2 regions of the Claveliimonas sp. genome follow, and region 2 is predicted to be linked to the other one. Evidence: predicted binding sites of a transcription regulator. Region 2 holds the regulator's gene; the other holds the start of a gene.
What was found. Region 2 encodes Rex, which represses fermentation and respiration genes when NADH is low (regulators of the CRP and FNR family bind a similar motif). Its sites were predicted from a motif close to ATTGTTAANTANTTAACAAT; they were not measured.

Region 1 (8,169 bases), on a different contig from region 2:
ATCTGTGCTTCGGAACAGTCAGTAACTGTACTGGAGAGTGTATATGAAGAAGTGAAGAAAGAATTTGCATACCGCGGATGTTACTTCCTGAAACCAGGGGAAGAGCTGGATAAGGTACGCAAGACTATCATTATCAATGGTGCGCTGAATAATAAAATTCCTGGAAAAAGCGCTTATGAGATTGCACAGCTGGCAGGTGTTGATGTGCCGGAAAATACAAAAATCCTGATCGGTGAAGTAGAATCTGTTGATATTTCTGAGGAATTTGCACATGAAAAACTTTCGCCGGTACTTGCAATGTACAAGGCTAAAACATTTGATGAAGCACTTTCAAAGGCAGAAAGACTTGTTGCAGACGGTGGATACGGACATACAGCAGCCCTTTACGTACATCCGGCAGAGACTGAAAAAATTGCAAAACATGCAGCAGCAATGAAAACATGCCGTATTTTGATCAATACACCTTCTTCACAGGGTGGCATTGGTGATCTTTATAACTTTAAACTGGCGCCTTCTCTTACTCTTGGATGCGGTTCCTGGGGCGGAAACTCCGTATCAGAGAACGTTGGAGTAAAACATCTGATCAACATTAAGACAGTTGCCGAGAGGAGAGAAAATATGCTTTGGTTCAGAACACCGGAAAAGGTTTACTTTAAGAAAGGATGTATGCCAGTTGCATTAGATGAGCTGGGAACAGTAATGCACAAGAAAAAGGCATTCATCGTTACAGATACATTCCTTTATAAGAATGGCTATGTTGCTCCGATCGAAGAAAAATTAGATGAGATGGGAATCCAGCATACATGCTTCTACGAAGTTGCACCGGACCCGACACTGCAGTGTGCACGCAGAGGTACAGAGCAGATGAGACAGTTTGAGCCGGATACGATCATCGCTTTAGGAGGCGGTTCCGCAATGGACGCTGCCAAGATCATGTGGGTAATGTATGAACATCCGGAAGCAAACTTTGAAGATATGGCAATGGATTTCATGGATATCCGTAAGAGAGTATATACCTTCCCGAAGATGGGAGAAAAAGCTTACTTTGTAGCGATTCCGACATCTTCCGGTACCGGATCTGAGGTGACGCCGTTTGCAATCATTACAGATGCAGATACAGGCGTAAAATGGCCTATCGCTGATTATGAATTACTGCCCAATATGGCGATTGTAGATGTAGATAATATGATGACACAGCCAAAGGGACTGACAAGCGCATCCGGTATTGATGTTATGACTCATGCGATTGAAGCGTATGTTTCTATTATGGCAACAGACTATACAGACGGAATTGCGATGAAGGCAGTTAAGATGGTATTTGATAATCTGCCGTCAGCATATGAAAATGGAGCAAATGATCCTCATGCCCGTGAAATGATGGCAAACGCTTCCTGTATGGCAGGTATGGCATTTGCAAATGCCTTCCTGGGACTGAACCATTCTATGGCTCATAAACTTGGTGCATTCCATCATCTGCCGCATGGAGTCGCAAATGCAGTGCTGCTGACAGAAGTTATGCGCTACAATGCAGCGGAAGCTCCGACCAGAATGGGAACATTCTCACAGTATCAGTATCCTCATGCGCTGGCAAGATATGCAGAGCTTGGACGTTTTGCAGGATGTCAGGGCAAGACAGATCAGGAAGTATTCGAGAACCTTCTTGCAAAACTGGAAGATCTGAAAGAAAAGATCGGTATTAAGAAATCGATTAAAGAATATGGCATCGATGAAAAGTATTTCCTGGATACGCTGGATGAAATGGTAGAACAGGCATTCAATGACCAGTGTACCGCAGCAAATCCAAGATATCCATTGATGAAAGAAATGAAAGACATTTATCTTAAATGCTATTATGGCAAATAGTTTTTCTCATAAGTTTTTCTCACAGAAAGAGGTGTGCCCGGCTGGGTGCGCCTCTTTCTATGGTGTTCGTGTATATGCCGGTTCTTGTAGAAAAAGGAAATAGCACATATTTGAAAATGTTAATTAAATAACAATAAAAATAAAATAGAAAAATAAGTTAAAAAAATATCAAAATGTATTTAAAAATAGAAAAGGCAGGAGTATAATATAGATAACAGGAAAACGGAACACTTATAAAGGAGGTAAGCTTATGGATATGGAAAAATGCAGACTGATCGTGGAACGTCCATACAAGAAAGTATATCAGTGTGAGGACAGTATTATCAAATTGTTCAGTGAAAAACACCCCAAGGTAGATATTTTTAATGAAGCATTGGAAAATGCCCGTGTGGAAGAATGTGGGCTGGATATACCTAAGCTACAGAAGGTAGAAAATATAGACGGAAAATGGGCACTGTTTTTTGAATACAGAGAAGGGAAGACTCTGGAGGAAATGATGAAAGTAGATCCGCAGAATCTGGATAAATATATGGAGGATTTTGTGGATCTTCAGGTGAAAGTACATTCTAAGAAGGCGCCTATGTTATCCAATATTAAAGATAAACTGCGCCGGCAGATCAACAGCATCAAAGAACTGGATGCAAGCCAGAGATATGAACTGCTTACCCGTCTTGAAAGCATGCCAAGGCATGATAAGCTTTGCCACGGGGACTTTAATCCAAGTAATATTATTGTAGGCAAAAATGGAAAGATGTCAATTGTAGACTGGGCTCATGCAACGATCGGAAATGCCAGCGCTGACGCGGCAATGAGTTATCTGCTTTTTGCCCTGAAGGATCAAAAGGCAGCAGACCTGTATCTTAAGATGTTCTGCAGAAAGTCAGATATAGCAGTTCAGTATGTGCAGCAGTGGCTGCCTATTGTCGCAGCTGCACAGCTTACAAAAGACAATGAGCTGGAAAAGGATTTTCTGATGCAGTGGATCGATGTTATGGATTATCAATAAATTGCTGATAGGGGAAAGCCAAACGCTATAAAAGAGTAAAAAGGATGCGTGTCAATTGCGGGACACGCATCCTTTTTCTGAACGGTTTAGTTTGCACGATAAACCTCGGCATAATATACACCATATGCAAGAGCAGTAGCATGGTCACTGACAAAGATATCGATTTTGTTTCCTTTAATCGCACCGCCGGTATCTTCCGCCGTATAGACATGTCCATTGATGATGACCTGTGAACCGAGAGGAATTACACTTGGATCTACTGCAATTGTACGACCGGCTGTGGGAACTGTACCGCTTGCTGTATGAGAACCGCCCCAGGAACCGGTACAGTAAAAGCAGGAGCAGTAGTGCGTGATCTTAAAGCGCCCCAGGCTCTGCTTTCCATCGGTGGAAACGTTGGAGCCTCCTGATCCTGATCCGGAAGAGCCCTGCTGGGCATCCTGAGCTGCATTCTGCTGCGCCTGACGCGCGGCTTCTTCAGCGGCTTTCTGCTGTGCAAGAAGGGCTTCGGCTTCTTTTGCTGCCTGCAGCTGATCCTTATATTTTTCCAATTCACTGGATTTGGAAGAAATTTCATTTTCAAGTTCAGTGCGGGTAGCATTTACCTGTTCCTGCATATCAGCCAGTTCTTCCTGCTGTTTCTTTAAGGTGTCACCTTCTTTTTTGATTTCGTTCTGGGTATCCTCCAGTTCCTGGAGCATTTCCCTGTCGTATTCGCTGACATTTTGGATGAAGTCAGTCTTATTCAGGAAATCAGCCATATCTTCTGCTGAACAAAGCAGTTCAATAAAACTTGTATTTCCCGCCTCGTACATATATTTGATCCGAAGCTTCATTGCTTCATATTGTTCCTCGCCTCTTGCCTGTGCCTCTTTCATTTTTTCCTGTGTAACTTTCATTGCGGAGCTGGTTTCCTCCATCTTTGAGGAAAGATCTTCCAGTTCGCCGCTAAGAGTATTCAATTTTTTGTTCAGATTATTTAATTCGTTCTCTAATCCATCTGTTTGTTTTTCTAATTCTTCCGTAGAAGGGTCTGCGTATACCAGAATGCTCGTACACCCCATGACTGTTATGCATCCGGCAAGCAGGCCGACGCGCAGCATGCGTTTTAATCTTGTACTAATCATATACATATCCTTTCTTTCGGCGAGTGCGTATCTATTATACAACAAATTGCTTTATTACGCAAATTTTGTTATGATAAAACATGAAAAATCTATCATACCGGAGGGGAAACAGATGAAGAAATATGAAGAAGAACATTATCTTATGGAAAATATAAAAGACAAAATTTATCCATGGGTAAAGTATGAACTAAGAGACAGCCATGCGCTGAACGGGAAAAACATTTCCCAAAAGGATACGCCGCTGATCGCCTTTGCAGGAGAGCTGACGGTTTTGCTGGTTATACAGAGAGGGGAAGATGCATATGAAATCATTAAGGACAATATGCTTCCTCCTGACTTCGACATAGAACAGCTTTACTATACAGCCTGTGAAAACCTTGCAAGAGATATAGAATTTGTAGTGTCAAATACATGGTACGGAGGGTTTGGCATTGTAGCCGACGGCCATCATGAAGCAAGCTCTCTGTGTCTGCAGCACATCTGGAATGTGTGTGCCGAGAAGCTGGACGATGATCTTGTGCTCATGGTGCCTTCCAAGGATCTGGTTTTGTTTGCCCCGGCAAAACAGGAGGAAGTAGTAGGCAAGATGATCGACTTCGGAAATGAGGCATATGAAAGAAGTCAGGATAGAATCAGTACAGAACTTTTGATTTTTACAAAAGACGGAAAGGAACTGCTCGTATATGATAAAATGCAGCACTGACAGAAAGAAAACGGGGAAAAAGATCAGGATGATCGCACTCGACCTGGACGGTACTTTGCTTACCAGCGATAAAGTCCTGACGGATCGTACAAAGGATGTTTTAAGGAGAGCGATCGAACAGGGCATTGTTGTTCTGCCTGCAACAGGGCGTCCTCTCTCCGGCATTCCAAAAGAGGTTATGGAATTTCCGGGAGTGAGGTATGCAGTTACTGCAAATGGTGCCCGGATCGTGGACAGTTTGGAGGGACGTATCCTTTATGAGGATCAGGTATCCTATGAAAACGGGAAAAAGGTATTGGAAATATGCGGAAAGTATGACGCACTCCTGGAGGTGTACTATAATGGAGTGGGATATACGGAAGAAAGCGCTCTTAATAGGCTGGGGGACTTTGTACCAAGAGTTCCCATGGCTGCATACATACTGAATACGCGTCGGCCCGTTGAAAATGTAACAGAGCTTTTTAACAGGAAGAAGCTGCCTACCGATAAAGTACAGGCCATTTTTTCTTCGGAGGAGGATTGTAAAAAAGCCTGGAAAGAAGTAGAAGATCATATTCTGGATATTGAGATTACAGGAGCGCTGTGCAATAATATAGAAGTAAATGCCAAAGGAGTAAATAAAGGCAAAGGGATTTTGATGCTGGGAAAAATTCTTGGCATTGAACGGGAAGAGATCATGGCCTTTGGAGACGGACGGAACGATACGGCTATGCTGCAGGAAGCCGGATTGGGTATTGCAATGAGCAATGCAGTAGAAGAGGCTAAGGCAGCAGCAGATGAAGTGACTCTGTCAAATGATGAGGAAGGCGTGGCCGCCGCTATCGAGAAATATGTGCTGGATGGGGATGTGTGATGCCGGAAAATGACAAAATGAAAGAGGAGAGCGAAAATGTTAGATGTGATTAAGGTAATTATCCTTGGGATTGTGGAAGGTATTACAGAGTGGCTTCCGGTCAGCAGTACCGGCCATCTGATTCTGGTGGGAGATATTCTTAAGCCGGATTTAAGTGATGCTTTTATGGAAATGTTTAATGTTGTCATTCAGCTGGGGGCAATTATGGCAGTTGTAGTTTTGTATTTCCATAAGCTGAATCCATTTTCTCCGAGAAAGACACAGAAACAGAAAATGCTGACATGGCAGATGTGGATCAAAGTGCTGATCGCTTCTGTCCCGGCAGGAATTGTGGGTGTGCTTTTTAATGACTACCTGGATGCTGTTTTCTATAAGCCGCTTCCTGTGGCAGTGATGCTGATCGTATATGGTGTTCTGTTTATTGTTGTGGAAAATAGAAATAAGCATCAGAGACCAAAAGTAACTAAAATATCCGAGTTATCTGTGCAGATGCTGCTTTGGATCGGTGTATTTCAGATGCTTGCCCTTATTCCGGGAACATCCAGATCAGGAGCTACTATCGTAGGGGCATTGATGATTGGAATTTCAAGAAGTACGGCAGCGGAATTTACCTTTTTCCTTGCAATTCCGGCTATGTTTGGTGCAAGTCTTTTGAAACTGGTGAATTTTGGTCTGTCCTTTACAGCGAAAGAAGCGGGAATGCTTGCTTTGGGATGTCTTGTGTCCTTTGGATTGTCTGTTGTTGCAATTAAATTTTTGATGGGTTATATCAAGCAGCATGATTTCAAAATATTCGGTTATTACCGGATAGCGCTGGGTGCTATTATCATTATCGTGTCACTGGTTCAGTTGATAATTGCATAAGAATCCAAAAAGATACTTGTTTTTTCTTGGTTTCGTGTTAGAATATGTACTAGACTTGAATTTTTATACGCATAAATGATTAAAATAAATGGGGATAATCAGGAGGAAAAGGAATATGAAATGGAAAAAAGTAATCAGTGTAATGTTGGCAGCAGCATGTGTGGCCGGTCTTGCAGCATGCGGCAGCAGTGATTCATCATCAGAGGGCGGAGACAGCACAGAGGAAAAGGATACTCTTGTTATGGCAACAAATGCGGAATTTCCGCCTTATGAATATTATGAAGGACAGGACATCGTAGGAATCGATGTGGATATTGCCAATGCAATTGCAGATGAGCTGGGTATGGAGCTGAAGATCGAGGATATGGCATTTGACTCTATCATTGCTGCTGTAACAAGCGGAAAAGCTGATTTCGGAGCAGCAGGTATGACGGTGGATCCGGATCGTGAGAAGGAAGTCAACTTTACAGATACTTATGCGGAAGCGACACAGGTAATCATTGTAAATGAGGACAGTACGATTGCCGGACCGGACGATCTGGCAGGAAAGAAGATCGGTGTTCAGCTGGGAACAACAGGAGATATGTATGTATCTGATATCGAAGATGCTACAGTAGAAAGATACAACAAAGGATTTGAGGCAGTGCAGGCTCTGACACAGGATAAGATCGATGCAGTTGTGATCGACGGTGAGCCGGCTAAGAAGTTTGTTGAGTCCGCAGAAGGAACAAAGATCCTGGATGAGGCATATACACAGGAAGAGTACGCGATTGTTGTGGCAAAGGATAACGAAGAGCTGCTTGAGCAGATCAACGGAGCGATCGCAGATCTGAAAGAATCCGGAAAACTGGATGAGATCGTTGCAAAATATATTACTTCAGATGAAGACTAATTCATGATCGGACCAATAGATAAGGTGTAAATTATGTTGCAGGAATGGCAAGAGAAATTTTATTTAAACTTTATAAAAGATGAGCGGTGGAGATTTATATGGGATGGCCTGAAAGTAACGCTTCAGGTAACTTTTCTGGCCGTGCTTATCGGCATTGTTCTGGGACTTCTTGTGGCCATTGTGCGTTCTACGTATGATAAGACAGGTAAGCTTCGTATTCTCAATCTGCTCTGCAAGCTGTATCTGACTGTGATCAGGGGAACGCCTGTTGTTGTACAGCTGCTGATCATATATTTCGTCATCTTTGCCAGTGTTTCAGTTGATAAGATTATTGTGGCGGTGATGGCATTTGGATTTAATTCAGGGGCCTATGTGGCGGAAATATTCCGATCGGGTATCATGTCCATTGACAACGGACAGATGGAGGCAGGAAGAAGCCTTGGATTCACATACAGTCAGACAATGTTTTATATTGTAATGCCGCAGGCTTTTAAAAACGTCCTGCCGGCGCTTGGAAATGAGTTTATCGTACTTTTAAAAGAGACTTCTGTATCGGGATATATTGCCCTGCAGGATCTCACCAAGGGCGGAGATATTATCCGAAGCCAGACATACAGTGCGTTTATGCCTCTGTTTGCAGTCGCACTTATTTACCTTGTTATGGTGCTTATTTTTACTAAGCTGGTAAATATGCTGGAAAGGAGGCTGAGGAACAGTGACCACTAAGGAAGATGTATTGATCCGCATTGAGGATGTGCATAAGATATTTGGTGAGCTTCATGCCCTGAATGGTATTTCCGGAGAAATTAAAAGAGGGGAAGTTGTGGTGATCATCGGTCCTTCCGGTTCCGGCAAATCAAC
Region 2 (8,169 bases):
TGGAAAAAAGCGAAAGTGAGTATATGGAAAGATATTTTGCCATGGAGATTGAGCCTTTAATATCACCTACCGTAGTAGGAAAGCGTCAGCCATTTCCGTTTCTTAGAAATAAAGAAATTTACGCGGTAGCTGTTTTGGAAACAAAGAGTAAGAAGCAGAGGATCGGTATCATTCCCTGTACAAATAGCATGGTAGAAAGGCTGATTGCAGTTCCGGACAGGTCAGGAACATATATGCTGGCTGAAGAACTGATTCTGCATTACATGCCGAGAGTTTTTAAAGGCTATCAGATCAGGGCCAAATCATTGATCCGCGTAACGAGAAATGCAGATATAGATGCTGACGCCTTATATGATGAAGATTTGGATTATAGGGAATTTATGGCAGATTTAATTAAAAAAAGAAAAAAACTTTCTCCGGTCCGGCTGGAACTGTCCAGGGAGATGGACGGAGATATCGTAGGTATTCTCTGTAAATACCTTGATTTAGAGGAAGCCAGAGTATTTCGTCAAAGCACACCCCTTGATCTGTCTTTTTCTTCTAAAATCCAGGATATGCTAAGAAAGAACCCGGAATTGTTTTTTGAAAAGCGCACGCCACAGAAATCTTCCTCTTTTGAAGATGGAAGAGGAATTATAGAGCAGATAAGAGAGTCGGATAAAATGCTTTCCTATCCCTATGAATCCATTCGTCCGTTCCTCCGGATGCTAAATGAGGCGGCAGAGGATGAAAACGTGATTTCCATTAAAATGACACTCTATCGTCTGGCAAAACAAAGTAAGGTTGTTGAGGCATTGGTGGAAGCAGCGGAAAACGGAAAAGAAGTTGTCGTTTTGGTAGAGCTGCGTGCCAGATTTGATGAGGAAAATAACATCGAATGGTCAAGACGTCTGGAAGAGGCAGGCTGTCAGGTGATCTATGGTCTGGAAGGCTATAAGGTGCACTCCAAACTCTGTCTCATCACGAGAAAAAATGAAGGAAAGATTGAATATATCACTCAGATCGGAACAGGAAATTACAATGAAAAGACCTCCAGACTGTATACAGACCTTTCTCTTATGACGGCAGATCCGGATATTGGCATGGAAGCATCAGCTGTATTCCAGGCGTTGTCAAAAGGTGAGACTGTGGAAAGTTCCAGTCACCTCTTAGTAGCGCCAAAATGCCTTCAGTCCCGGGTCCTGGAAATGATGGACGAAGAGATAAGGCAGGCAAAAGAAGGACAGCCGGCTTATATCGGATTAAAGTTAAATTCTTTGACAGATAAAAAAATTATTGATAAACTGATAGAAGCGTCGGAAGCAGGAGTGAAGATCGATATGGTGATTCGCGGTATCTGCTGTCTGGTTCCACAGGTAGAGGGAAAAACAGAAAATATCCGTGTCATCAGTATTGTCGGAAGATTTCTGGAACACTCCAGAATCTATATTTTCGGATGCGGCGAGCGGGCCAGATATTACATTGCCTCTGCAGATTTTATGACTCGGAATACTGTGCGCCGGGTAGAAGTGGCGGCGCCTGTGCAGCAGCAGAATCTGAAAGAACGACTTCAGGCTATGTTTGATCTTATGTTGAGGGACAATCAGAAGGCACGGCACGAAACGGCTGACGGCAGTTACCTTTTTGTTCGCATGGAGGATCCTGACACAGTTAAAGTAAACTCACAGGAATACTTTTATGAGGAGGCTTACGAAAAGGCAGGACAAATGTAAGATAAGAGTGGTGGTAGAATGATATGGAAACTCGGAGAGAGGCTGGAGCAGATTGAGACAGAAACATGGAAGGAGACAAGGCCTCCGGCTGTATTTCTCACTGATTCCAAAAATGCCCGCCGGGATTTGGAATTGGCAGGTATACAGTATGAAAATGAAATACAGACCAACAAGATAGGATTTTGTAAACTGGAAACACAGCAGGAATGCCTGGCGGGTACACTTTGTATCCCCAGGCTTTTGGACGTGCTTGGAAGCAGATACCGCATTTACTTTTTTGTGAATCAAGATCATGTTGTACTTGTAGATGATGAAGATTTTTCTATGAGGCTGATCCGAAGGATCAAAAGAAAAAAGACCCATCAAGGAGAAACAAAGGAACGGTTCATATATAATTTTATTGCTGAATTTATGAGCAGAGATCAGGAAATTTTGATGCAGTATGAGAAAATCCTTATGCGCATGGAAGAAGACGTCATGCAGGGGAAAATTGAAAATTTCCAGAGGGAACTGATGCCGATACGAAGAAAACTTCTGACACTTCGCGGCTATTATGATGAAATGATGGATATGGGAACAGAGCTTGAGGAAAATGAAAATGGATTTTTCGCCAAGAAACAGCTCAAATATTTCGGGACACTTTCCAATCGGGCAGACCGGCTGATGGGGAGGACTGCCCATTTGCTGGAATACGCACAGCAGGTGCGAGATCTGTATCAGGCACAGGTGGATGCAAAACAGAATAGTAATATGCAGTTTCTGACTGTGTTGTCCACCATTTTCTTCCCCCTCACCTTAATTACCGGATGGTACGGTATGAATTTTGAAAATATGCCGGAGCTGAAAAACGGATATCCCGGCGTTATTGCACTAAGTTTGATCGTTATTGTTGTCTGTATTTTAATCTTTAAAAAGAAAAAAATTCTCTGATTTTATTCCTGGGAGGCGAGAGCCTCCCATTTTTCATACAGTTCCTCCAATTCAGCAGCGATGTCAGCTTTTTCTCTGGCAAGTTCCTGACAGCGTATAGAATTGGTATATACTTCCTCCAGCGCCATCAGCTCATCAATCTGTCCGTCTCGTTCCTCCAGAGAAGTTATGCGTTCCTCTGTCTTCTTCAGATCATTCTGTCGTTTCCGTTCCCGTGCCTTTTCTTCTTTTTGCTCCTGCCAGCTTAACTTGGCTTCGGAGGCTGCTTCGGCAGCCGGGGCATTATCACAGGATGGAACTGACGCGTATGCGGCAGTCAATTCCTCCCGCTTTTCCAGATAATAGTCATAATTACCGATATAGTTGACAAATGTTTTGTTTACAAGTTCCAGGATCCTGGTGGCCGTTTGGTTAATGAAATATCGGTCATGGGACACATAGAGGACGGTGCCTTTGTAATTATTCAGAGCGTTTTCCAGAATTTCTTTGGAGGCGATATCCAGATGGTTGGTAGGCTCATCAAGAATGAGGAAATTTGCTTCCGAAAGCATAAGCTTTGCCAGGGAAACACGTCCCCTCTCTCCGCCGCTTAAATCTCCGATAAGCTTAAAAACATCATCCCCCGTGAAGAGGAAAGCAGCCAGCATATTGCGGATTTCCGTGTTTGTAAGAGAAGGATATGCATCTGAAATTTCTTCAAATATAGTTTTTTCCATATGAAGAACATGATGTTCCTGGTCATAGTATCCGATATGCACGTTTGTCCCAAGTGTAAAGCTTCCGCTGTCAGCAGGCAAAACCCGGTTCAGGATTTTAAGGAGGGTTGTCTTGCCGGTTCCGTTATCTCCGATTACCGCTACATGTTCGCCTCTTTTGATTTCAAAGCTGACATTTTCAAAAAGGGGCTGGGACGGAAAAGATTTGCTTAAGTGATCTACGGAAAGAACATCATTTCCGCTGACACAGGAAGGTTCCAGCACCAGATGGATATCTGTTCTTTGCTCCGCAGGCTTTTCTATGCGTTCCATTTTTTCCAGCATTTTTTCCCGGCTTTCTGCACGCTTGATTGACTTTTCCCTGTTAAAAGAGCGGAGCTTTTCGATCACGGCTTCCTGATGGCGGATCTCCTGCTGCTGATTGAGATACTCTTTCATCCTTGCTTCACGGATTTGCTGCTTTTTACGGGAGTAATCTGTGTAATTGCCAAGGTAGGTCATAATGGAACCCTGTTCAATTTCAATGACCTTTGTTACCACTCTATTGAGAAAATAGCGGTCATGGGAGACGATAAGCACGGCACCGGAATAATTCAGAAGATAAGTTTCCAGCCAGGAGATCGAATTAAGATCCAGATGGTTGGTAGGCTCATCTAAAAGAAGGACATCCGGTTTTGTAAGAAGAAGTTTGCCTAATGCTACACGTGTTTTTTGACCACCGGAAAGAGCGTCTACCGGTTTGGAGAATTCTTCTTCGTCAAAACCAAGCCCCTTGAGTACTCCCACAATTTCACTTTCGTAGGCATAGCCATTTTCACGTTCAAACCGGTCAGACAAACGGTGATAAGTATTCAGTCGCTCAGTAAGTTGTTCGCCCGCAAGGTTGGGAATTTCCTGTTCAATTCGGCGGATCTCTTTTTCCAGTGATATGATCTCCGCTTTGGCAGTGCGTACTTCTTCGTAAATAGTGTTTCCTCCGGAGAGATTCTGGTGCTGGGAAAGATAGCCAAGAGATTTTCCTTTCGATAAAGTAATGCTACCGCCGTCAAGTGGCAGTTCTCCCACAATCATTTTCAGTATTGTTGATTTTCCAGCTCCGTTGATCCCAACAAGTGCTGCTTTTTCATATTCTTCTATGTGAAAGGAGCCGTTTTTTACAATGACATCCTCACCAAATGCTTTTTCAATTGAATGACATGCTAGTATCATAAATATATACCTCCGGGACTATTATATCGGTGATTTGTGAAGGTGTCAATTTTCTGCAATTCTTTATATAAAATCTAATATTCCAAAGTTTTCCGAACAAAAATTTGACTTTGAACAAACAATTCTATATAATGTAGACAGAAAAAGATTGGGAAGGTGAAAAGAGTGGAAAGCAGAGAAATTTCGCAGGCAGTCATACGGAGGCTCCCAAGATATTACAGGTATTTAGGAGAACTGCTTGAAAATGGGGTGGAACGTATCTCTTCAAATGATCTGAGTAAGAGAATGCAGGTAACTGCATCCCAGATTCGGCAGGATTTAAATAATTTCGGCGGATTTGGCCAGCAGGGATATGGATATAATGTGAAATATCTTTATACAGAGATAGGAAAGATCCTCGGTTTGGAGGAAGAACATGGAATGATCATCATCGGGGCAGGAAATCTGGGTCATGCTCTGGCGAATCATGCAGGATTTGAAAAGCGGGGATTTGTATTAAAAGGCATTTTTGATGTTAATCCTACTTTAAAGGGAATGACAATTCGTGGAGTGCCTATTTATATGATGGATGAGCTGGAAGATTTTATGAAGAACAGTGATATTGAGATCGGAATCCTCACCATACCTAAGGCAAAGGCAATTGAAGTGGCAAATCAGCTGGTGGACTATGGGATAAAGGCGATTTGGAACTTTGCCCATACAGATCTGAATTTGCCGGATAACGTGATCGTGGAAAATGTACACTTATCGGAAAGTCTGATGAGATTATCCTATAATATCAGCCGTTACAACGAGGAACATAGGGCTGAAAAATAGCGGGGATATGACAGCGTGTGAAGTAAGCGTGTGCGAAAGGACAGGCTTTCTTTACACGCTTTTTCAATAGAAAACTTCGTTTCCTGTTGCGGATTCTTTGTTCTATATAAATAAAATAAATAAAAAGGGGGTTGACAGTATGAGATATTTGCCGGATGGAAGACAAATGAAGGCAGCGGATGGGTATACGATACGGGAGAAAAAAATGCCGTCTCTTATCCTGATGGAAAGGGCGGCAAGAACTTTTGTAGAAACGGTATGTGAAACAGATGCAGATCTGTCAGATGTATGTGTTGTATGCGGATCCGGAAATAATGGCGGAGATGGATTTGCTATCGCCAGACTTCTTCTGGAAAGAGGAGCGGGAGTATCAGCCTGTATGGTGGGAAACCCTGATCATTGTACCGAAGAGACAAAGAGGCAGATTCAGCTTTTCCGGGAGGCAGGAGGAACCATAGAGGAAGGTTTTACGGAGAGAAAATGCAGCCTGCTTATCGATGCCATATTCGGGGCAGGGCTTAGCAGGCGTGTGGAAGGGCATTACCTGGAATGTATTCAGGCGATGAACCGGTCAGAGGGGAAAAAAGTGGCAGTAGATGTACCCTCCGGAGTTTCCACATCTACCGGAGAGGTTGTAACCGACGCTTTCCGGGCAGAGCTGACAGTCAGTTTTCAGTGTGAAAAACTTGGCTGTGTACTTTATCCGGGGAAGGAGTTTGCCGGAGAAGTAAAGGTAACGGATATAGGAGTCGATGTCTCAGCGATGCCGGGGGACAGAGATGTAGCCTATGCGCTGGAGCAGGAGGATGCGGCGAAAATGCTGCCGAAGCGCAGAGAGGATTCTCATAAAGGGACTTATGGAAAGGTTCTTATTATCGCCGGAAGCAAAGGAATGGCCGGAGCAGCTTATCTGGGCGCACTGGCGGCCTATAAGACGGGGGCAGGTCTGGTACAGATCTATACGTCAGAGGATAACCGGGCTGTACTGCAGACGCTTCTTCCGGAGGCAATCGTTCGCTGTTATGATTTCTTTGACGAACGGGAACTTTTGCAGCTGCTGAAATGGGCGGATGTGGTGAGTATTGGTTCCGGGCTTGGAACCAGCGACAAATCACGGAGGATTTTACAGGCAACACTGGAAAATGTAGAGGTTCCCTGTGTTGTGGATGCGGACGGATTGAATCTTTTATCTGCGCACAGCCGCTATATGAAAAATCTTGTCCGTGGTCAGTTTATTTTTACTCCCCATATGAAAGAAATGTCCAGGATAACAAGGAAATCAGTGGAAGAACTTCGAAACAGCCGAATGGAAATATTAAAGCAGTTTGCCGGAGAATATGATGTTACATGTGTACTGAAAGATGCGCGCACGTGTATTTTCAGTCCCGGGGAGCATCCTTTTGTGAATTTGTCAGGAAATGCGGCTATGGCAAAGGCAGGAAGCGGAGATGTTCTTGCAGGTGTGATCACAGGTCTTCTTGCACAGAAAATGTCCTGTTTTGATGCAGCGGTCCTAGGTGTTTACCTTCACGGACTGGCAGGAGATGAGGCAAAAAGGGAGAAGGGAAGCTACAGCGTGCTTGCAAGAGACCTGGCGGAAAATATCGGGACTGTTCTGAAAAGACTGGAGGAATGATCGTATGAAAAAATACAGCAGAGTCTGCGCCAGAATAGATTTGGACGCAGTGGAATATAATCTGGATATGATGAAGCAAAACATCAAAGAAGAAACGAAGATGATCGGCGTGATCAAGACGGACGGATATGGCCATGGCGCCGTGCAGATTGCCAGATATGTAATGGAAGAAAAAGATTATATATGGGGATATGCAGTTGCCACTCTGGATGAGGCTGTTCTATTGAAGAAAAATCAGGTGAAGAAGCCGGTTTTGGTTCTGGGCTGTATTTTCCCGGATCAGCGGGATATTATGATAGAGCAGGAAGTACGTATGACCTGCTATACATTGGAAATGGCAGAAGATATTTCCAAGAGGGCACAAAAATTGAATCAAAAGGCATATATCCACATTAAACTGGATACAGGAATGTCCAGGCTGGGCTTTCAGATTACAGAGGAGAGTGTGGAAGAGATCTGCCGGATTGCTTCTTTGCCGAATCTGGTATTGGAGGGCATGTACTCTCATTTTGCCACAGCAGATGAAACAGATAAGACATTTACAAAAAAGCAGTTAGAGCGCTATCTGTGGATGAAAGAGAAGCTGGAGGAACGGAAGGTCACATTTCCTTATTATCACTGCTCAAACAGTGCGGGTATTATTGATGTAAAGGAAGCCAATATGGATCTTGTCCGTGCGGGAATTTCCACTTATGGTCTTTATCCTTCCAATGAAGTGGAAAAGAAGAATGTTCCCCTGAAGCCGGCGCTTCAGCTGATCAGTCATGTGGCTCATGTGAAATGGGTGGAGAGCGGAACGCCTGTAAGCTATGGATGCACATACGTGACAAAAAGGAGAACACGCATCGCGACCATACCTGTAGGTTACGGAGACGGTTATCCAAGGAGTCTGTCCAATAAAGGCTATGTCCTGATCCGCGGAAAGAAAGCGCCCATTCTGGGACGGGTATGTATGGATCAGTTTATGGTTGATGTCACAGACATAGATGCGGTAACCTTCCAAGACAGGGTAACTTTGGTAGGGACGGACGGAGGAGAGGATCTCCCCGTGGAAGTGTTAAGTGATCTTTCCGGCAGATTCAATTATGAGTTTGTATGTGATCTTGGAAAACGAATACCAAGAGAATTTATCCGGAACGGTAAAGTTGTG

Region 1: a site for Rex is predicted at 1,979-1,998, ahead of WJ238_RS07715 (aminoglycoside phosphotransferase family protein). Genes of this name have one in related genera too.

Annotation. Positions count from the first base shown of each region.
Region 1 covers NZ_JAYAZJ010000082.1:25,331-33,499, reverse strand. The annotation lists gene adhE (bifunctional acetaldehyde-CoA/alcohol dehydrogenase) at 1-1,863, shown strand, start outside; gene WJ238_RS07715 (aminoglycoside phosphotransferase family protein) at 2,114-2,869, shown strand; gene WJ238_RS07710 (3D domain-containing protein) at 2,956-3,996, opposite strand; gene WJ238_RS07705 (DUF1444 domain-containing protein) at 4,109-4,699, shown strand; gene WJ238_RS07700 (Cof-type HAD-IIB family hydrolase) at 4,680-5,552, shown strand; gene WJ238_RS07695 (undecaprenyl-diphosphate phosphatase) at 5,589-6,416, shown strand; gene WJ238_RS07690 (basic amino acid ABC transporter substrate-binding protein) at 6,532-7,308, shown strand; gene WJ238_RS07685 (amino acid ABC transporter permease) at 7,342-8,034, shown strand; gene WJ238_RS07680 (amino acid ABC transporter ATP-binding protein) at 8,024-8,169, shown strand, end outside.
Region 2 covers NZ_JAYAZJ010000035.1:5,648-13,816, reverse strand. The annotation lists gene ppk1 (polyphosphate kinase 1) at 1-1,712, shown strand, start outside; gene WJ238_RS01630 (magnesium transporter CorA family protein) at 1,731-2,642, shown strand; gene abc-f (ribosomal protection-like ABC-F family protein) at 2,645-4,567, opposite strand; gene WJ238_RS01620 (redox-sensing transcriptional repressor Rex) at 4,733-5,383, shown strand; gene WJ238_RS01615 (NAD(P)H-hydrate dehydratase) at 5,523-7,019, shown strand; gene alr (alanine racemase) at 7,024-8,169, shown strand, end outside.